Regions from separate parts of the Rhizobium sp. SRI_017 genome, predicted to be linked through region 1. Evidence: predicted binding sites of a transcription regulator. Region 1 holds the regulator's gene; each other region holds the start of a gene.
The links. The regulator LexA, encoded in region 1, represses DNA repair genes until DNA is damaged. The targets are predictions, from matches to a motif close to TGTTCNNNNTGTGTTCNG.
Positions count from the first base shown of each region.

Region 2: a site for LexA is predicted at 3,819-3,836, ahead of AC2YI2_RS30745 (DNA recombination protein RmuC). Genes of this name have one in related genera too.
Region 3: a site for LexA is predicted at 3,974-3,991, ahead of uvrA (excinuclease ABC subunit UvrA). Genes of this name have one in related genera too.
Region 4: a site for LexA is predicted at 2,803-2,820, ahead of AC2YI2_RS15990 (helicase-related protein). Genes of this name have one in related genera too.

Region 1 is NZ_JBYCZP010000004.1:232,600-238,118, forward strand. Features, by position in the region: gene fcl (GDP-L-fucose synthase) at 1-598, opposite strand, end outside; gene gmd (GDP-mannose 4,6-dehydratase) at 603-1,676, opposite strand; gene lexA (transcriptional repressor LexA) at 1,965-2,681, opposite strand; gene AC2YI2_RS11325 (hypothetical protein) at 3,063-3,395, shown strand; gene AC2YI2_RS11330 (LysR family transcriptional regulator) at 3,410-4,327, opposite strand; gene AC2YI2_RS11335 (glutathione S-transferase family protein) at 4,431-5,036, shown strand; gene AC2YI2_RS11340 (flavin-nucleotide-binding protein) at 5,045-5,519, shown strand, end outside.
Region 2 is NZ_JBYCZP010000022.1:26,431-31,949, forward strand. Features, by position in the region: gene AC2YI2_RS30735 (methyl-accepting chemotaxis protein) at 1-1,420, opposite strand, end outside; gene AC2YI2_RS30740 (ribokinase) at 1,604-2,509, opposite strand; gene AC2YI2_RS30745 (DNA recombination protein RmuC) at 2,560-3,750, opposite strand; gene AC2YI2_RS30750 (globin-coupled sensor protein) at 4,025-5,519, shown strand, end outside.
Region 3 is NZ_JBYCZP010000015.1:64,944-70,462, reverse strand. Features, by position in the region: gene gyrA (DNA gyrase subunit A) at 1-1,880, opposite strand, end outside; gene AC2YI2_RS26375 (MarC family protein) at 2,077-2,718, shown strand; gene AC2YI2_RS26370 (ribonuclease H family protein) at 2,756-3,268, opposite strand; gene AC2YI2_RS26365 (single-stranded DNA-binding protein) at 3,319-3,840, opposite strand; gene uvrA (excinuclease ABC subunit UvrA) at 4,166-5,519, shown strand, end outside.
Region 4 is NZ_JBYCZP010000006.1:231,112-236,630, forward strand. Features, by position in the region: gene AC2YI2_RS15970 (acetyl-CoA C-acetyltransferase) at 1-944, shown strand, start outside; gene phbB (acetoacetyl-CoA reductase) at 1,001-1,726, shown strand; gene AC2YI2_RS15980 (YMGG-like glycine zipper-containing protein) at 1,970-2,227, opposite strand; gene AC2YI2_RS15985 (DUF3309 family protein) at 2,247-2,402, opposite strand; gene AC2YI2_RS15990 (helicase-related protein) at 3,024-5,519, shown strand, end outside.

The DNA.
Region 1 (5,519 bases):
AGGGTGCGCCGGACAGCTTCGCCTCATGCGCCTTGCGGATCAGGGCCGGCATGACATGCGAGGAATTGAGGTCGAAATTATCGCCGGGGCCATAGAGATTGGTCGGCATGCCGGAGATGTAATCCGAACCATGCTGCTTGCGAAAGGCATCACAGAGCTTGATGCCGGCGATCTTGGCGATGGCATACCATTCGTTGGTCGGTTCCAGCAGTCCGGTCAGCAGAGCGTCTTCGGTGATCGGCTGTGGTGCGAACTTCGGGTAGATGCAGGACGAGCCGAGGAACATCAGCTTCTCGACACCCACCCTGTGGGCGCCGTTGATGATGTTGGCCTCGATCATCAGGTTGTCATAGAGGAAGTCCGCCGGATAGGTGTCGTTGGCGAGAATGCCGCCGACCTTGGCGGCTGCCAAGAACACCGCATCCGGCCTGGTCTTCTCGATCCAGGCAGTGGTTTCGGCCTGGTTCCGCAGGTCGGCATCCTGGCGAGAGGCGGTCAGCACCTCGCAGCCTTCGCTGGCCAGCCGCCGGACGATGGCGGACCCCACCATGCCGCGATGGCCGGCCACCCAGACCCGCTTTCCTGTTAGCGAATACATCGGCTCAGGCTTCCTTCATCACCGTGGCGGTCTGCATGACCTTGAGGTCTTCATTGACCATCTCGCGGCAGAGGTCGCGCACCGAGGTCTCGTGCTTCCAGCCAAGCTGCTGGTGAGCCTTGGACGGGTCGCCGATCAGGAGTTCGACTTCGGTCGGGCGGAAATAGCGGGGATCGATCTCGACCACGATCTTGCCGGAAAGCTGGTCGTAGCCTTTCTCCTCGACGCCCTGGCCGCGCCATTCGAGATTGATGCCGACATCTTCGAAAGCCCAGTTGATGAACTGGCGCACTTCCGTGGTCTCGCCGGTCGCGAGCACGTAATCGTCCGGCTTGTCCTGCTGCAGCATAAGCCACATGCCGCGGACATATTCGCGGGCATGGCCCCAGTCGCGCTTGGCGTCGATATTGCCGACATAGAGCTTTTCCTGCTTGCCGAGGCGGATGGCGGCGGCGGCGCGGGTGATCTTGCGGGTGACGAAGGTCTCGCCGCGCAGCGGGCTCTCATGGTTGAACAGGATGCCGTTTGAGGCATGCATGCCATAGGCTTCGCGGTAATTGACCGTGATCCAGTAGGAATAGAGTTTTGCCGCGGCGTAGGGCGAACGCGGATAGAATGGCGTCGTCTCGCGCTGGGGGACTTCCTGCACGAGGCCATAGAGCTCGGAGGTCGAGGCCTGATAGAAGCGGGTCTTCTCTTCCATCTTGAGAATGCGGATCGCTTCCAGCAGGCGCAGCGTGCCGATGCCATCTGCATTTGCCGTGTATTCCGGCGTCTCGAAAGACACGCGCACATGGCTCTGCGCCGCAAGGTTATAGATCTCGTCCGGCTGCGCTTCCTGCACGATGCGGATCAGGTTGGTCGAGTCGGTCATGTCGCCGTAGTGCAGGATGAATCGCTGGTTCTCGACATGCGGATCCTGGTAGATGCTCTCGATGCGGCTCGTGTTGAACGAGGAGGAGCGGCGCTTGATGCCGTGGACGATATAGCCCTTTTCGAGAAGAAGTTCGGCGAGATAGGCGCCATCCTGGCCGGTAATGCCCGTGACGAGCGCAACTTTTCTCTTCTCAGTGCTCAATGACGTCTCCTGTTGAACGCAATCCGTGGGATGTCTCACCCGTTGGCCTTGGCGCTAGTGGCCGATTGGGGCGGCAAAATGTCAGAACCCGGTCGCACGGCAAAGAGGCGATCCGGAAACCGGAACCGCACCGGCGAAAGCTCGAAGACCTTGAAATTTCTGCCCCTGCGGCCTTCCATACCGAAGGTCGCTAAACACTGCAATCGTCCTGTCTTGCAGACAGACGAAAGCCCGTACGCTGCCTGAACGCACGGGCTTCAGAAATGTTCCGTCGACGCGCTTGCGTTATCAGTGGTAGCGGCGGATCAGCCCGACAAGCTTACCCTGGATCTTGACACGATCGGGGCCGAAGATGCGTGTCTCATAGGCAGGGTTCGCGGCTTCGAGGGCGATCGAAGCGCCCTTGCGGCGGAACCGCTTGAGCGTCGCTTCCTCGTCGTCGACGAGTGCCACCACGATGTCACCTGGGCTCGCAATGTTGCCATTGCGGATGATGACCGTATCACCGTCGAGAATGCCGGCCTCGATCATCGAGTCACCCCTGACCTCGAGCGCATAATGATCGCCTGCGCCGATCATGCCCGCAGGCACGGCAATGTCGTGCGTGGTATTCTGAATTGCTGAAATCGGCACACCGGCGGCAATCCGCCCCATGACGGGGATCGACACTGAACCATCGGCATCATCGTTGGCTGACGGTCGGGGTGATGCCGGGGCAGGCGTCTTGCCGAGCGAACCCTCGATGACGCTGGGTGAAAAACCCTTGGTGGGCTTCACGCTCGGCGAATAGGCCTCGGGCAGCTTGATGACCTCGAGCGCACGCGCCCGGTTTGGCAGGCGCCGGATGAAGCCGCGCTCCTCCAGGGCAGTAATCAACCGATGGATGCCGGACTTGGACGCGAGATCGAGCGCATCCTTCATCTCGTCGAAAGATGGCGGAATTCCCGACTCCTTCATCCGCTCGTGAATGAAGAGAAGCAATTCCTGCTGTTTTCTGGTGAGCATCGTCTATCCCCGGGCAGAATCGGTGAAACAAATCTGGAACAAACACTATATGTTCCATGTATGTTCTGCAAGGGTTTAAAATTTGCTTATATCTGCATGGATCAATAAGAATATTTCGCACGCCGAACTACGCGGCGCTCGCGCGCCCCGTAGTTCGGTTTTAGACCTGTCAGATGGCGGTGAAGTCGCTCGCGTCTATCTCAGTCGGCTTGATGCCGATGAGAAGGATGTCACCGCCGACAAAGCCGACAAGCGCGCATTCTTGCCAGACTTCGCGAGCGTGAAATCCAGTCCGTTGCCGCGAAGGTGAAAATGTCCGCACCCTTGCCGCCTGTCAGGGCGTTGGCAGCGCCTCATCATCCCCGTCGCTGAGGTGAAACAATGGGCGGAACCGCCTCAAGGATCGACATATGCCGGCACGATGTCGAGCTTATCGCAGGTCCCTGGCTTGGTCGCCCGCATCCAGCGGGCGGACCGCGTGCCAACGCGAGACTTGCCGATCGCATCTGTGACAGGATCACCAAGGCGGTCGCGGCTCTCGATCCTGTCTTCAGTGGCAAGAATTATGGAATTGGCGCCAGCGTCGACGTCAAGTCGATCACTGGCGCGGCGCAATCCGTCTCCAAACTGGTGTCGGCGGCCGACAAGGCCTGCTACGACGTGAAATCGCGCCGCAAAGGCCAATGGGTCTCGGCCGACGGCGCAGCCGCATAAATCCCCGCCAGTGACTATCTCCGTCCATCGGATGCGATCTGCAGCCGTGGATCGGCACGCAACCGTCGCGCCGCGAAATCGACGAAGGCGCGAAGCCGTGCCGAACTCTCGCGTCCCTCTGCATGGACAATATGGATGGGCACCGGCTCGCGCTCGTAGTCCGTGAGCACCGGAACAAGCTGGCCGGCAGCGATCGGTTCGGCGACCTGATAGGACTGGAAGCGGGAGATGCCCCAGCCGCTCAGCACCGCCTCGATCACAGCATCGTTGGTGTTGCAGATGAAGCGCGTGGAAATCGCAACGCGGATCGAGTCGTCCCGACCAAATCGCCATTCGGATCCGCCGAAAATGCCATCGCGCCCGATAAGTCGATGCTGCGCGAGCTCGTCGGGTACGTGCGGAATGCCCGCACGGTCAAAATAGGCGGGCGATCCGCAGACGACCTGCCGGATCGCGCCGACCCGCTGGGTGGTCAGCGCAGACGACGGCAGATGCGCAATGCGAACCGCGACATTGATACCTTCCTCGACAAGATGCGTGACCCGGTCAAGCAACAAGAAACGGACCTGCATCGCAGGATATTTGTCGAGGAAATCGAGAAGGATCGGAAGAACATAAAGCCGGCCGAACAATACCGGCGCGGTGATCGTGAGTGCTCCCGCCGGCGCTGCAAAACTGCCTGCAGCATTGGCTTCGGCTTCGGCGATTTCGGACAGGATGCGGCGACAATCCGCGAGATAGCGTTCGCCGGCATGTGTCAGCTTGACCGATCGCGTCGTCCGGACCAGGAGCTTCGCTCCGATGTCGCGCTCGAGCCCCGCGACCGCGCGCGTGACCACAGAGGGCGAGAGATTGAGCTTTCGCGCCGCGCCGGCGAAGCCGCTGCGATCGGCGACCTCACCGAAGATGCGCATAGCCTCGAGCCGATTCATCGAATGCCCATTATTGCCAATTCAGCAATAATCTAGAGCATTCTATGAGGATTATCAATTCCAGAACATCGCCCATATTCGGTATGTAATCTGGAGATTGATCATGAAGCTCTATTCTTTCCGCCTGTCTGGCCATTCGCATCGTGTCAGGCTGTTCCTGTCTCTGGTCGGTGCCGACTACGAAGAGATTGAAGTCAATCTCGCCGCCGGCGCGCACAAGCGCCCGGAGTTCCTCGAACTCAATGCCTTTGGGCAAGTGCCGGTGCTCGATGACGATGGCGCGATCATCTCGGACGCAAATGCCATTCTCGTTTATCTCGCCAAGAAGTTCGGCAGAACTGACTGGCTTCCGGACGATGCCCTGGGTGCAGCCGCCGTCCAGCGTTGGCTGTCGGTCGCCGCCGGCCAGCTTGCCCATGGCCCGGCACAGGCTCGATTGATCACCGTCTTCAAGGCGCCCTACAGGCCCGACGAAGTCATCCCGCGCGCCCATGCCATCCTGCGCCTCATCGACCACCAGCTCGCAGCGCACCCCTACATCTGTGGCGAGACGCCGACGATCGCCGACATCGCGCTCTACAGCTACGTGGCGCGTGCGCCGGAGGGCAATGTCGAGCTCACCGACTACGCCCATATCCATCGCTGGCTGGGATATATCGAGGCGCTTCCGGGCTTCGTCGAATTCCCGCACGCAAATCGTGCCGCCTGAGGTGCGCCATGTCAGAACACGCACCTTGGCATGCCGGTGAAGTCGCGCTGCAACGCTCGGTGGGTGTCGCCGAGCGTATGGCGGAGATTGGCAGCAAGACCATCCGGGACCACCTCATCCAGCAGCATCGCGAATTCTATCCACTGCTGCCGATGGCCGTGTTTGGCAGCGTCGATGGGCGAGGCGACGCCTGGGCTACGCTTCGCACCGGCTATCCCGGCTTCCTGCATGCCGAGGATGAACATCATTTGCATCTCGATCTGTCTCGGGATGAGCATGATCCTGCAGATGCGGGTCTGGAAGACGGTGCCTCCGCTGCGCTGCTGGGCATCGATCTCTCGACCAGGCGGCGGAACAGGCTGAACGGCACCGTGATCCGCGACGGGGAGGGGTTTGCCCTGCATGTCGACCAGAGCTTTGGAAATTGTCCAAGATATATCCAGCGCCGGGAGCCCGTCTTCGTCGGTGATCCCGCCGCCATCT
Region 2 (5,519 bases), on a different contig from region 1:
TCTCTTCGAGGCTCGCCACGGCGCCGTTGAAGTTCTGCTTGAGCTCGGCATATTCGCCGGGGAAATCCCTGGTGACGCGGAAGCTGAGATCGCCGGCGGAGAGCTTTGCCAGCGCATCCTTGAGTTCGCTCACCACCAGTTGCTGGACGCGCGCATTTTCGTTGCGCTCGGCTTCGGTGCGGCTGCGGTCCGTCTCGCCCTGCTGGCGGGCTTCGGCCGCTTCGGCTTCGAGGCGGTTGGAGTCCGCCAGGCGACCGCGGAAGGTTTCGAGCGCACGCGCCACAGCGCCGGTCTCGTCGGCGCGATCCTGGCCGGCTACTGGATTGGCGTAGTCGCCGGCGCTGAGGCGACCGACCGAGCCGAGAAGGCCTTCGAGGGGACGGGCAACGAAGCCGCGGGCCGCAAGATAGAGGCCGATCATCGCTGCTGCCATCATGACGAGACCACCGATGATCATCATCATCGTCTGGTCCTGGATCGGCGCGGCGACCGCAGCATCCGGGATATCCATGATCAGCGCCCATTTGACGTTGAGGCCAGTGAGTTCGAACGGATAGACGAGACGGCTGTAGCCTTGACCATTCGCGTTCTCGAGGCCTGGGATCGGCGTCACCTTCCCGTCTGCGATCGCGGCCTTGATTGCTTCCGGCTGGACGCCATCATAGTCCTTGTTGAGCAAGGCTGCATCCGGAGCAACCAGCCACTTGCCATCATGTGAGACGATGAAGACCTTGCCGGTACCGAAGGGCGAGAGCTTGGAGACATTGTCGGCCAGCATGGTCAGCGACACGTCGACGCCAGTGACACCGATGATCTTGCCGTCGACCGTGACGGGATAGGCAATAGAGCTCATCGCAGTCGGCGGAACGATTTCCGAGGCCACATAAGGCTTGGTGATCGCGCCGCCGTTTTCCTTGACCGCCTTGGCATACCACTCGGCCTCATAGTCCTCGCCAAAGGTGCTCAGCGAGATGCCGCCGGTCTTGTCCTTGGTCCAATAGGGCGTAAAGACGCCGTTCTTGTTGCCGGCGACGTCGAGCTTGTCCTTGGACTGTGCCTGCAGTGCGTCAAAGCCCTGCGGCGCCTCGGCGAACCAGCTGCCGAAGGCCATCTTCTGCTGTTCGAGATTGGTCTTGAGAATGTCGATCACGGCCTTGCGGTCGAGAACGCCCTGTTGCTTGCCGTGGGCGATGATGCCCGACATGGTTCGGGCGGCGCTGGCGAGCGCGCTGGTGTCGGTGACGATACCCTGGGCGATCGCCTTGGCCTCGGTCTCGGCCTGCTGGCCGATCAGGGAGCCGACACGATCACGCGTCTGGCTGATGAGAACGAAATTGGTTGCGATCAGCAGAATGGCAATGATCGCACCGGTAACCAGAAGCAGTTTCGGTGCGAGAGACTTCGGAGCGAGCTTCAGCATGATGGCCTCAAGGGAGTGGCGGATAACGCCGCTTCCATCATGGAAACATCATTGCGGGGGCAAATGGCCGGCGATCATCGCGCGGTCCGGGCGGCTGAGACTTGGATAAAGTCAATTGGTTAATGCCGCACAAATGCAAGCTGCGACACTTTGGCAATGTGCAGCTCTGGCCCGGATATCGGCTTATGCCTTGAGGTGTTTTTCGACTTCGGCCTGTATCGGGATCGAAGGCTGCGCGCCGGCCTTGAGGCAGGCGAGTGAGCCGGCAACCGCGGCGCGGCGCAGTGCCACCTCGAATTTGAGGCCCTGATCAAGACCGGCAGCGAGATAGCCGCAAAAGGTGTCGCCAGCGCCAACCGTGTCGATCGGCTCGATGACGAGCCCCTTGGCCTTATGGAGCGCGCCATTGCGAACCGCGACAACGCCTTCCGCGCCGAGGGTCACGATGATCGTCTGTTTCCGTTCCTGGTTGATCTGCATCATCTCGGCTTCACGCGCAGCTGCGTCGAGCCCCGACTTGCCGCAGAACAGCTCGAACTCGGTCTCGTTGGCAATGACGATATCGGCCATCTGTGCGAGGCGCCTGGCATCGGGGGTAATCGGCGCGATGTTGACGACGCTGGTGACGCCCTTCTCGCGCGCCGCTGTCAGCGCCGCCTCGATCGCGGGTGCCGGTATTTCCATCTGCAGCATCAGCGTGTCGCCGCGTTTCATGTCGGAGACGGCCGCCTTGGCATCGTCGACCTTTACCGTGCCATTGGCACCCGCGACAATCGCAATGACATTCTCGCCGTCGGCGCCGACAAAGATCAGCGCGACGCCCGTGGCTGTCGAGGCACTCTTCACCCGGTCGAGATTGACGCCATCGAAGCGCAGATAGGTCAGCGCCGGCACCGCGAATTCGTCCTCGCCGCAGGCACCCGCCATATGCACCGTGGCACCGGCACGGCGTGCCGCAAGTGCCTGATTGGCGCCCTTGCCACCGGGCGCCGTGACGAAATGATCACCGGTGACCGTCTCGCCCGGCTCGGGCAAACGGGTGACGCTGGCGATAAGGTCCATGTTGATGGAACCGAGAACGGTGATCATGGCAGAGCTCTATTGTTTTGATTTCCCCCGTCACTGTTAGGCCCGGTTTCTCAGTCCTCGTCAACCACTCTCAGCTTCAGCTGGCCCGTCCGGCTCTCGACACTCCGTGCAGGCTCGACGGCCGACGTCGCCGCCTCACCGGCTTCGAATTCCATCGCCTCGATCCTCTCGCCGCGCTTGGCGAGCTTGCTGGACGACGTGACGATCTGTTCGACATCCTTCTGGGCCGCTGCGAAGTGGCCCTGCAGCTTCTGGACGCGATCGTCGAGGCGGGTGAGATCCTCCATCAGGCGGATGACCTCGCCCTGGATCAGATGCGCCTGCTCGCGCATGCGCTGGTCGCGGAGAACCGACTGAATGACCTGGATCGACAGCATCAGCAGCGAGGGCGAGACGATGACGATGCGCGCCTTGTGCGCCCGCTGCACCACGCCTTCGAAATTCTCATGAATCTCGGCGAAGATCGATTCCGAGGGCACGAACATGAAGGCGGTGTCCTGGGTCTCGCCGCGGAGCAGGTATTTCTCCGAGATATCCTTGATATGGACCTCGATATCGCGGCGGAACTGCTGGCTGGCTACCTTCGTCCCTTCCGGGCCCGCCTCGCGGATCGCGTTCCAGGCCTCGAGCGGGAACTTGGCGTCGATCACCAGTGACGGCTGGCCGTTCGGCATCCGGATGAGGCAGTCCGGCCGCGAACCGCTGGACAAAGTCGCCTGGAATTCGTAGGCGCCCATCGGCAGGCCATCGGCAACGATGGTCTCCATGCGCGACTGTCCGAAGGCGCCACGTGTCTGCTTGTTGGAGAGGATTGCCTGAAGCCCGACAACGTCCTTGGCCAGAGCCTGGATGTTGTTCTGCGCCGTATCGATGGCGACCAGCCGCTCTTGCAGACGGCGCAGATTCTCGTGGGTCTGGCGCGTCTGCTCGGTCATCGTCTGACCGATCCGGTGCGTCATACCGTCGATACGCTGGTTGATCGACTGGTTGAGTTCGTGCTGCCGCGTGCCGAAAACATCCGCCATTGCGGCGATGCGGCCCTGCATTTCCGTCTGGGCCTTGAGGATCTCGGCCATGCGGAGCTCGGACTCCCTGGCACGTCGTTCGGCATCCTCCTGCTCGGCCCGTCTAGCACGTCCGGATGCGGAGAGCACGAAAAGCACGATGACCAGAAGCAGCCCCAACAGCGCTCCGGCGCCGACGAGAAGCGTGACGAGTGTCACGGGGAACTGACCGATCATGAAGACCGGCGTTTCGGCGGAGATAGAATCCAACATGCCGCAAGCTTATCCGATTCGCTCGCTGCCGCCAGATCAAAACGAGAACGCCCGGCGAGTTGTCCTCAGACGACACAGTATATTTCGGCGATGCGGCGAAGAACTGTCCGCCGACATGACATGCGTCAATTTCTACACGACTATTCGTAATTTTAGATAGCACTACATTAACCATGACTGATCAGAGTTGGAGTGAAACCGAGAAAGCGATTCTCGGGACACACAAAGGCATGAAGAGATGACCGCCCAGGACGACGCGCGCGAAATGCACCGGAAAAGACTGGACTTCCTCGGGCTCGACGACAGCCAGAAGGCGCTGCTCAAGACACTTCAGCCGCTGGTCCGGGAGTCGATCGGCGGCGCTCTCGACACTTTCTACAAGAAAGTGAGATCCACGCCCGAGACCGCACGGTTCTTCCGGGAAGAGGCGCATATAACCGGCGCCAAAGGGAAGCAGGCGAACCATTGGGAAATGATCTCCTCCGGCAAGCTCGACGAGGATTATGTCGCCAGCGTCACGACGATCGGCAAGACCCATGCCCGGATCGGGCTCGAGCCGCGCTGGTATATTGCCGGCTATGCGCTGGTGTTGGAACAGCTGATACACACGACAATGAGCAAGCACTGGCCCAGCATGTTCGGCAAGGGCAAGGCCGAAGGGCTCGCTGCCGAGGTTTCGGTGATCGTCAAGGCCGCCCTGCTCGACATGGATTATGCCATCTCCGTCTATCTCGATGAACTCGCAGGCCAGCGGGAACGGGCGGAAGCCGCCCGCAAGCAGGCGGAAGCCGAGCAGAGCGTGGCGCTCGGCGAACTCGGAAAGGTGCTCGCGCTCCTGTCCGGCGGCGACCTTGAATCCCGCCTGCCGGCCGGGCTGCCTGAGAATTATGCCGGAATGGCCGATCACTACAATTCGGCTGTGGAAACGCTGCGCCAATCGATCTCGATGGTGCGGCTCGCAGCGCAACAGATACTCGGCTCCTCACAGGAGATCAGCGACGCGACAGCGAGTCTCGCCCAGCGCACCGAGCAGCAGGCAGCAAGCATCGAGGAGAGCTCGGCCGCGCTCCACGAGCTCTCGGAGAGCGTGACGGCCACCGCACGCGGCGCACGGAAAGCCGCCAATGTGACCGGAGACGCCCTGTCCGTCGCCCAGTCTTCCGGCGCCGTCGTCTCCGAGGCGGTGGCGGCCATGGGCGCGATCGAACGTTCGTCGACCGAGATCTCGAAGATCATTTCGGTCATCGATGAAATTGCCTTCCAGACCAACCTTCTGGCGCTCAATGCCGGAGTGGAGGCTGCGCGGGCCGGAGAGGCAGGACGCGGCTTTGCGGTCGTCGCGCAGGAGGTCCGCGAACTGGCCCAGCGGTCCGCCAATGCGGCGAAGGAAATCAAGACGATCATCGCCCAGAGTTCCAGCCAGGTTCAGACCGGTGTCGCGCTCGTCAACAAGTCCGGCGAGTCGCTCGGGGATATCGTCGATCGGGTGCACGAACTCGACAGCATCATCCAGGGTATCGCGGCAGCCACCGCGGAACAGTCCTCGGGCCTGACCGAGGTCTCGGCCGCGATCGGCGACATGGATACCATTACACAACAGAATGCCACCATGGTCGATGGAACCTCCCGCCAGATCGCCGATCTGACGAGCGAAGTCGAGCGGCTCACCATCGCGCTCAGGGGCTTCAAGAGCCGCGACCCCGACAGCGACGTTCCCGCGCTTGACCGGAATG
Region 3 (5,519 bases), on a different contig from region 1:
CCCTTCTCGAGTGGCAGCATGTTGATGAGGGCCTTGCCGCGGGATGTCGGCGTGCCGATCGGCAGGCGCCAGACCTTTTCCTTATAGACGATGCCACGCGAGGAGAAGAACAGCACCGGTGTATGTGTATTGGCGACGAACAGGCGCGTGACGAAATCTTCATCCCGCGTCGTCACGCCCGTCCGACCCTTGCCGCCTCGACGCTGAGCGCGATAGGTGTTGAGCGGCACGCGCTTGACGTAACCCGTATGGGAAACCGTCACCACCATGTCTTCGCGGGCGATCAGGTCCTCGTCATCCATGTCAGGACCGCCATCGGCGATCTGGGTGCGGCGCGGCGTACCGAATTCGTCGCGCACGGCGCCGAGCTCGTCCTTGACAATTGTCAAGATGCGAAGGCGCGAGGACAGAATGTCGAGATAGTCCTTGATCTCGGCACCGATCTTGTTGAGCTCGTCTGCGATTTCATCCCGACCGAGCGCGGTGAGGCGCTGCAGACGCAGTTCGAGAATGGCGCGGGCCTGCTCCTCGGAAAGATTGTAGGTGCCGTCGTCGTTGATCTTGTGGCGCGGATCGTCGATCAGGCGGATCAGCGATTCGACGTCATGCGCCGGCCAGCGACGCTCCATCAACTGCTCGCGCGCGGTCTGCGGATCGGGTGCGCGGCGGATCAGCGCGATCACTTCGTCGATATTGGCGACGGCAATGGCGAGACCGACCAAGACATGCGCCCGCTCGCGCACCTTGCGAAGCAGGTACTTGGTGCGGCGCATCACCACTTCCTCGCGGAAGCTGACGAAGGCGCGCAGCATGTCGAGCAACGGCAGTTGTTCCGGCTTGCCGCCGTTCAAGGCCACCATGTTGCAGCCGAAGGAGGTCTGCAGCGGCGTGTAACGATAGAGCTGGTTGAGAATGACGTCGGCGTTGGCGTCCTTCTTGAGCTCGATGACGACGCGGTAGCCCTCGCGGTCGGACTCGTCGCGGATATCGGAGATGCCCTCGATGCGCTTGTCACGCACCAGTTCGGCCATCTTCTCGATCATCGTCGACTTGTTCACCTGATAGGGAATCTCGGAGATGATGATCTGCTCGCGGTCGTTGCGCATCGGCTCGATGCGGGCGACGCCGCGCATGATGACCGAGCCGCGGCCCGTTTCATAGGCCTGGCGGATGCCGGCACGGCCGAGAATCTGGGCGCCTGTCGGGAAGTCCGGCCCGGGAATGATCTCCATGATTTGCAGGAGGTCCATCGCTGGATTGTCGATCAGCGCAATGCAGGCATTGATGACTTCGACGAGGTTGTGCGGAGGAATGTTGGTCGCCATGCCGACGGCGATGCCGCCCGCGCCGTTGACCAGCAGGTTGGGGAACTTGGCCGGAAGGACCACCGGCTCCCGCAACGTGCCGTCATAGTTCTCACGGAAGTCGACCGTTTCCTTGTCGAGGTCGTCGAGCAGGGAATGCGCGGCCTTGTCGAGGCGGCATTCGGTGTAGCGTTCAGCCGCAGGCGGATCGCCGTCCACCGATCCGAAATTGCCCTGCCCGTCGATCAGCGGCAGGCGAAGCGACCAATCCTGCGCCATGCGGGCCAGTGCGTCATAGATCGCCAGGTTGCCGTGCGGGTGATATTTACCCATCACGTCGCCGGTGACGCGGGCGCACTTGACGTACTTCTTGTTCCAGTCGATGCCCAGCTCGCTCATGCCGTACAGGATGCGGCGATGGACCGGCTTGAGGCCGTCACGAACGTCGGGTAGCGCGCGGCTCACGATCACGCTCATGGCGTAATCGAGGTAGGAACGCTGCATTTCCTCGATGATGGAGATAGGTTCGATGCCGCTCGGGCCTCTGCCGCCCGGGGGTGGAGTAATCTCTGACAAAGCGCTTACGTTTCCTTATTCGGAATCACTGCCTGACTTATAGCGGAAAGGGTTCGGATAGGCCAATTTTGCGGCTCGTTTATGAACAGCTTTGGCGGATTTTCCAATGCCTTGCGCCATCCCTCGACGCAGAATTCGACCGCTTGTCGCGCCATTCGGGAAAGGCTATCAAGAAAGGGGGAACCAGGGGGCTCATATGGCGACGACGGCGGAGTTGATCAATGCCTTCACGACGCTGCTGGTGACGACCGATCCTCCGGGGCTTGCACCAATTTTCCTCGGTCTGACTGCGGGCATGAATGCCGCCCAGCGCAAGCAGACCGCCATTCGCGGCACGCTCATCGCCTTCTGCATCCTGCTTGTTTTTGCCATCAGCGGCGCGGGCGTGCTGTCAGTGCTCGGAATTTCGCTGCCGGCCTTCCGCATCGCGGGCGGCTTCCTGCTGTTCTTCATCGCTTTCGAGATGGTTTTCGAGAAACGCCAGGAGCGTAAGCTGAAGGTCGGCGAGGTCGCCATAACCAAGGATCACATCCAGAATCTCGCGGTCTTTCCCTTGGCGATCCCGCTGATCACCGGGCCTGGCTCAATTTCGGCCACCATCCTGCTGGCGGGCAATTTCCCGACGGCTTTCCAGCGCGTGCAGCTGATTCTGATCATTGCGGTCGTCTTTGCAATCATCCTGGCAGCCCTGATGGTTGCCGACCGCATCGACCGGCTTCTCGGCCAGACCGGCCGGGCGATCCTCACCCGGCTGCTCGGCGTGCTGCTCTCGGCGCTGGCCGTGCAGTTCGTCATAGATGGCGTTCGGGCAACGATGACGGTCTATACCGGACCCTAATGCGGTCTATGCTGATCGAAGCCGCGCTTGCGGCCGCTTATGAGGTATTTCTCGCCTTTGCGCGGCGCCCGAGCTCAGCCAGGTTATCGGCTCGCTCATTACCGGGATTGCCCGCATGACCTTTGCACCAGACAATGTCGATCCGACGGTACTTCGACAACACGCTGTCGATTGCGATCCAGAGCGCCTGATCGGCTATGGCCCGGCTCCGTGCTTTCGGGTCCGGCCCTTTCTTCCTCCAGCCCCTGCTCCTCCAGACATGCCGCCACTGATTGCAGCCTTTCACGGCATATACGGAATCGGACCAAAGGATTGACGGTTCGCCCGCAGCATTGACGTTGATCCAGGTCGCCGCTTCCAGCAACGCGATCAACTCCATCGCGTTGTTCGACGAGCGCGCGATATGGCCAGATTCGGAAGCGATTTCCACACCATCGCGATAGGCCACGAAAGCCCAGCCACCGGTACAGCTTTCGGGCTCGTAGCAACCATCAGCGTAGACCTGCAGACTGCAGCCGCTCGAAATTCGGCCGGTATCAAGGACGGTCATCGGTTCGAGCGCCGTCGGTGTTCGTCGTCAGGCAATGCATTCCGTGCGGCTCAGAAAGGAATGTCGTCATCCATGTCGCGCGAGAAGGACGGCACGGGGGTCGAGCTGCGGCTGCCCTGGTTCGACGAACGAGCAGGCGCGCTGCTGCGGCCACCGGTATCACCACCATAGTTCTGGTCGTAATCGTCGGAACCGCCCTGGCCGCGGCCGCCGCCCTCGCCACGACCGTCAAGCATGGTCAGGGTCGAATTGAATCCCTGTAAAACCACTTCCGTGGAATAACGCTCGTTGCCGGACTGGTCTTGCCATTTACGCGTCTGCAGCGCGCCCTCAATATAGAGCTTGGCACCCTTCTTCACATATTGCTCGACGACCTTGCAGAGGCCTTCGTTGAAGACCACGACAGTATGCCACTCAGTCTTCTCCTTGCGCTCGCCGGAATTCTTGTCGCGCCACTGTTCCGAAGTTGCAATGCGGAGGTTGGCGATCGGCCGGCCGTCCTGCGTACGCCGGATTTCGGGATCTGCACCCACATTGCCGATGAGAATGACCTTGTTGACACTTCCCGCCATAACTATCTTCCTTGCAACGCGGGATCTTCCCGCAGAAATATCCAGACATCCATAAACGCTTTGCGCCAGCGATGCGCCCTTAGTGGGGCGTCATCCACAGCTAAAGACCGCGATGGATCGGCTGCCAGAAATTTGTTCTTTTTTTGTTCTAGTTTTGGCGGTAGAGTTTGTCAAACGGATTCGCACCGATGCTGACACTTTTTGGCAGACTGACGTTTGCCAATGCCGGTTCGTTTGCGTTAGTTAGAAGCAGGAAAATGGGCCGGCGGAACTGTCACCGGCCAGTGATCAATCCCGTGATCCCCAAGACCGGAATTTCTCGTTCATGAGCGAACTGAAGACTATCTCGATACGCGGCGCGCGCGAGCATAACCTGAAGAATATCGACCTCGACCTGCCCCGCAACAGCCTGATCGTCATGACCGGCCTGTCCGGTTCGGGCAAGTCATCGCTCGCCTTCGACACGATCTATGCCGAGGGCCAGCGTCGCTATGTCGAAAGCCTGTCGGCTTATGCGCGCCAGTTCCTTGAGATGATGCAGAAGCCCGATGTCGACCAGATCGACGGGCTGTCGCCCGCCATCTCGATCGAGCAGAAGACGACATCCAGGAACCCGCGCTCGACGGTGGGCACGGTCACCGAGATCCACGACTATATGCGCCTGCTGTTCGCGCGCGTTGGCGTTCCCTACTCGCCGGCAACGGGGCTGCCGATCGAGAGCCAGACGGTCAGCCAGATGGTCGACAGGGTGCTGGACTATGAAGAAGGTACGCGGCTCTACATTCTTGCGCCGATCGTGCGCGGACGAAAGGGTGAGTACAAAAAGGAACTCGCCGAATTGATGAAGAAGGGGTTCCAGCGCGTCAAGATCGACGGCCAGTTTTACGAGATCGCCGATGCGCCTGCTTTGGACAAGAAGTACAAGCACGATATCGATGTCGTGGTCGACCGCATCGTCGTGCGGCCGGACATGGCCTCGCGGCTTGCGGATTCCTTCGAGACGTCGCTCAAGCTCGCCGATGGCCTCGCAATCGCCGAATTCGCCGACAAGCCTCTGCGGGCGGAAGACACTTCGGAGGGCGGCTCGGCCAACAAATCGCTCAACGAGACGCATGAACGGGTAATGTTCTCGGAAAAATTCGCGTGCCCGGTGTCCGGTTTCACTATTCCTGAGATTGAGCCTCGTCTCTTCTCGTTCAACAATCCATTCGGTGCCTGCCCGAGCTGCGACGGCCTCGGCTCGCAGCAGAAGATCGATGCCGACCTGATCGTGCCGGAAGCGCATCGCACGTTGCGCGATGGCGCCGTCGCGCCCTGGGCCAAGTCGTCCTCGCCCTATTACAACCAGACGCTCGAGGCGCTCGGCAAAGCGTATGGTTTCAAGCTCTCGAACCGCTGGAACGAGCTGACCGAGGAGGCGCAGGACGCCATTCTGAACGGCACCGGCAAGCGCGAAATCACCTTCCATTATGCCGACGGCGCCCGCTCCTACCAGACGACCAAGACGTTCGAAGGTATCGTCCCCAACCTCGAGCGCCGCTGGAAAGAGACCGATTCCGCATGGTCGCGCGAAGAAATCGAGCGCTACATGAGCGCCGCCCCCTGCCCGGCCTGCGCCGGCTACCGGCTGAAGCCGGAATCGCTGGCGGTGAAAATCGACAAGCTACATATCGGGCAAG
Region 4 (5,519 bases), on a different contig from region 1:
AGGCCACTGCGATGGGCATCAATCAGCTCTGCGGTTCGGGCCTGCGCGCCGTGGCGCTCGGCATGCAGCAGATCGCCAATGGCGATGCCGACATCATCATCGCCGGCGGCATGGAATCCATGTCGATGGCGCCCCATTGCGCGCATCTCCGTGCCGGCGTGAAGATGGGCGACTACAAGATGGTCGACACGATGATCAAGGATGGCCTCACCGACGCCTTCCACGGCTATCACATGGGCAACACCGCCGAGAATATCGCCCGCCAATGGCAGTTGACCCGCGAGGAGCAGGATACGTTCGCGGTCGCATCGCAGAACAAGGCCGAAGCCGCCCAGGTGGCCGGTCGCTTCAAGGACGAAATCATCCCCTTCACCGTCAAGGGCCGCAAGGGCGACACGATCGTCGACGCCGACGAGTATATCCGTTATGGCGCCACGCTTGACGCCATGGCCAAGCTGCGTCCCGCCTTCGACAAAGAGGGCACGGTCACGGCGGCAAACGCGTCCGGTCTTAATGACGGCGCCGCTGCCACGCTTTTGATGACCGAGGAAAATGCGTCCAAGCGCGGCATCACGCCGCTCGCCCGCATCGTTTCCTGGGCGACCGCTGGCGTCGACCCCAAGATCATGGGCACCGGCCCGATCCCGGCCTCGCGCAAGGCGCTTGCCAAGGCCGGCTGGTCGATCAACGATCTCGACCTCGTTGAAGCCAACGAGGCCTTCGCGGCCCAGGCCTGTGCGGTCAACAAGGATCTCGGCTGGAACCCCGAAATCGTCAACGTCAATGGCGGCGCGATCGCGATCGGTCATCCGATCGGCGCATCCGGCGCCCGCGTGCTCAACACGCTGCTGTTCGAAATGAAGCGCCGCTCGGCCAAGAAGGGCCTCGCGACGCTCTGCATCGGCGGCGGCATGGGCATCGCCCTGTGCGTTGAAGCGATGTAACGGGGATTTCCGTTGGTCTGAATGCGCCTGAAAATTAAGTGGAGGAGGGAACGACCATGGGCAGAGTGGCACTTGTGACGGGTGGGACCCGCGGCATTGGTGCGGCGATCGCGATCGCGCTGAAGAATGCCGGCTACAAGGTGGCAGTGAATTATGCCGGCAACGAGGAGGCGGCTGCGGCCTTCTCCAAAGAGCACGGCATTCCCGCCTACAAGTGGGATGTCTCGAGCTACGAGGCCTGCCAGCAGGGCATCGCCAAGGTCGAGGGCGATGTCGGACCGGTCGAGGTCCTGGTCAACAATGCTGGCATCACCCGTGACGGCATGTTCCACAAGATGACGCCGGCCGACTGGAACGCAGTCATCAACACCAATCTGACCGGCCTCTTCAACATGACCCATCAGGTCTGGGGCGGCATGCGCGACCGATCCTTCGGCCGCGTCATCAGCATTTCCTCGATCAACGGCCAGAAGGGTCAGATGGGCCAGGTGAACTATTCGGCGGCCAAGGCCGGCGATATCGGTTTCACCAAGGCCTTGGCGCAGGAAGGTGCTGCAAAGGGCATCACCGTCAACGCGATCTGCCCGGGCTATATCGGCACCGAGATGGTGCGCGCCGTGCCGGAGAAGGTGCTGAACGAGCGAATCATCCCGCAGATCCCTGTCGGCCGCCTCGGCGAGCCCGAGGAAATCGCGCGTTGCGTCGTCTTTCTGGCTTCCGACGATGCCGGCTTCATCACCGGCTCGACGATGTCAGCCAATGGCGGTCAGTATCTGGCGTAATATCGACGCTTGCTGATCTGAATTCACCCGGTGCCGGGGCAACAGCCTCGGCGCCGGTCGCATTTCGGGGATGGTACCAATCGCCGTATGGTTAAAAAATTAATAAAACTCAATATGTTGCGGTGAACAAATCAGGAAATCCGCTGCGGTTCTGATTCGTCAGTGATTCGTTCCCCTTCCGGTCAGGCACAAAAAAAGCGGCGCCCGAGGCGCCGCGAGTTACCGGGAGGAGGGCTGAAACTGCTAGCGGCAACGCGCTTCATGCAGACGGCCGCGGCGGTCCTTGTAGACGCACCAGCCGTTTCGCTTCGACTTGCTGACAAAGGCCATGGTGACGCCGCCGATAAGCGCGCCGGCCACGACGCCGGAAGTTCTGCCGGTGACAACGCCGCCAACGACAGCGCCCGTCGCTGCGCCGAGCGTCACGTTCCGCTCAGTGCGGGTGCAGGAGCTGAGCGCCAGGGGCGCGATCAGTAGTGAGGCGATGATGATATTCTTCATGGCTCGATCCTTTTCAGCGCTAGATTCGTCCCATCAGGACGAGAATGAGGACGATGATGAGCACGAGACCGAGACCGCCGGAGGGCCCGTAACCCCAGCTACGGCTATGGCCCCAGCTCGGGATCGCGCCGACCAAGAGAAGAATGAGAACAATGATCAAGATGGTGCCGAGCATGGGCGGGTTCCGTTCACTTTTTCAATCTGATCGCACCTAACGCTGCAGCATGGCCTCGGGTTCCAAGCGTCTGGGGCGAAAGGGCTTTTCCGGAGCGCCAAAAAGGTTCCGAAGCGCCTATGGTTAACGAAATCCTGCGCCACTATATGTTGTATAGAACGAAGCGGGAAAGTGCGACGCAGCATGATTCGTCAGCGATTCGTTCCAATTTGGTTCAGGGTGTCCTCTACGGAGCCGACCTGCACCGATAGCGCAGGTTTTACAGTTCGTTAACCATAAGCTCAGTTGCTGTTTGACTGCAAAATTCACCAGGACGCCACCGTTCCGGTGGGTCATGGGGCAAACCGCAAGCAGATTCAGCATGTTGCAGGGCGCACTTCGTGATCCACTACATCTTGTGGGGAACAAACAAAGTACGATCGCGAGTCTGCGATTCGTCGCTGATTCGTTCCGAAACTGTTCCGAAACTTGCCAGTTGGTAGATTTTCATGGTTTACGAGAGGTTGACGCACTGCCTGAGGCAATCGTCCTGCGGCGCTTCTCGCGCCGTCTTGCAATTGCAGCAATGCGGATGCATGGATGAGCGCCCCTGTCGATCTGTACGATCTGGCCGGGCATGAAATGAACTGGACTGGACCTCTGTTGAAATCCGATCCCCTGACTTTGAGCGGCCGCGGCGTTACCGCGGTGCTCGGCCCGACCAATACCGGCAAGACCCATTATGCGATCGAAAGAATGGTCGCTCACTCCTCGGGGGTCATCGGTCTGCCTTTGCGCCTGCTTGCGCGCGAGGTCTATGGCCGGCTGGTCGACAAGGTCGGCGCGGCCAATGTCGCTCTCATCACCGGCGAAGAAAAGATTGCCCCCGCCAATGCCCGATTCTCCGTCTGCACTGTGGAAGCGATGCCGGAGGAGACGAAAGCAGCCTTTGTCGCCATCGACGAGGTGCAGCTCGCGGCGGATTTCGAGCGCGGCCATGTCTTCACCGATCGCATCCTGCATCTGAGGGGTCGCGAAGAGACGCTGCTGCTCGGTGCGGCGACGATGAAGCCCATCCTCACCCAGGTTTTGCCGGGCATTGATGTCGTCGAGCGGCCTCGTCTGTCGCAGCTCTTCTACGCTGGCTCCAAGAAGATCACCCGTCTGCCGCATCGCTCGGCCATCGTCGCCTTCTCGGCGGACGAGGTCTATGCGATCGCCGAACTGGTGAAGCGCCAGCGGGGCGGTGCGGCCGTTGTCATCGGCGCGCTCTCGCCGCGCACCCGCAATGCCCAGGTCGCACTCTACCAGGCGGGCGACGTCGACTATATCGTGGCCACCGATGCGATCGGCATGGGCCTCAATCTCGATGTCGACCATGTCGCCTTCGCCCAGGACCGCAAGTATGACGGTTTCCAGTATCGCAACCTCAATTCCGGCGAGCTCGGCCAGATCGCCGGCCGCGCCGGCCGCCATCTGCGCGACGGTACGTTCGGTGTCACGGGCCAGACGCAGCCCTTCGACGACGAACTCGTGCGGCGCATCGAAAGCCACCAATTCGACCCGGTGAAGGTGATGCAGTGGCGCTCGAAGGTGCTGGATTTCTCATCGATATCAGCGCTTCGGGCGAGCCTCGATGCCGCGCCGCGCCAGCTCGGCCTGACCAAGGCGCTGCCGTCCGACGACTATCAGGCGCTCGAACATCTTGCCCGCTATCCTGACGTTTTGGAGCTTGCCTCGACGCGCGAAAGAGTAGAAAAGCTCTGGGAGATTTGCGCGCTGCCAGATTACCGGCGGATCACGTCGCTGCAGCATTCGGACATGGTGGCCTCGATCTACAAGGACATCGTCCGCCGCGGGGCCGTCGACGAGAGCTTTGTTGCCGAACAGGTCCGGCGTGCCGACCGGACCGAAGGCGATATCGACACGCTGTCGGCGCGTATTGCGCAAATCAGGACTTGGACCTATGTGTCCAACCGACCGGGTTGGCTTGCAGATCCGGCACACTGGCAGGAAAAAACGCGTGAAATCGAGGATCGCCTCTCGGACGCGCTGCATGAACGGTTGACCCAACGCTTCGTTGATCGCAGGACATCTGTGCTCATGAGGCGCCTGAGAGAGAATGCTATGCTTGAAGCGGAAATCAGTGTGAATGGCGATGTCTTCGTGGAAGGGCATCATGTGGGGCAGCTTTCCGGTTTCCGGTTTACGCTGGTTGCCGGTGCCGAAGGACAGGACCTGAAGGCTGTCGAGAACGCAGCGAGCAAGGCGCTGGGGCTGGAATTCGAGGCGCGTGCCGCCCGCATTCACGCCGCCGGCAATGGCGATCTGGCGCTGTCGAGCGATGGCACGGTGCGCTGGCTCGGCGAGCCCGTCGGGCGTCTGACCGCGTCGGACCACATCATGCGTCCGCGCATCCTGCTTCTGGCCGACGAGTTGCTTTCCGGTCATGCGCGCGACCATGTCCAGGCCCGCATCGAGCGCTTCGTCAATCACCATATTGCGACCGTTCTGAAGCCACTCGACGACCTGACGCGTGCCGAGGACCTGCAAGGTATCGCCAAGGGCCTGGCCTATCAGATCGCCGAAAATCTCGGCGTGCTGTTCCGCCGCGATGTCACCGAGGACGTCAAGGCGCTCGACCAGGACGGCCGTGCGTCGCTACGCAAATATGGCATCCGCTTCGGCGCCTATCACGTTTTCATGCCGGCGCTGCTCAAGCCGGCTCCGGCTGAGCTCATCACCCTGCTCTGGGCGCTCAAGAATGACGCGCTGGACAAGCCCGGCTATGGCGACCTGATCCCGGCGCTGGCCGCGGGCCGGACGTCTATCGTCACCGACCATGCCTTCGAACGGAACTTCTACCGTCTCGCCGGCTTCCGTTTCCTCGGCAAGCGCGCCGTCCGCATCGACATTCTCGAGCGTCTCGCCGACCTCATCCGTCCGCTGCTGCAGTGGAAGGCCGGTTCGGCGACCCGCCCTGACGGCGCCTATGACGGCCGCCGCTTCATCGCGACGCCCGCCATGCTTTCGATCCTCGGCGCAACCGCCGACGATATCGAGGAAATCCTCAAGGGCCTCGGCTATCGCGCCGACAGCGTGCCGGCCGAAGAGGCGGCGGCGCATCTTGCCTCGACA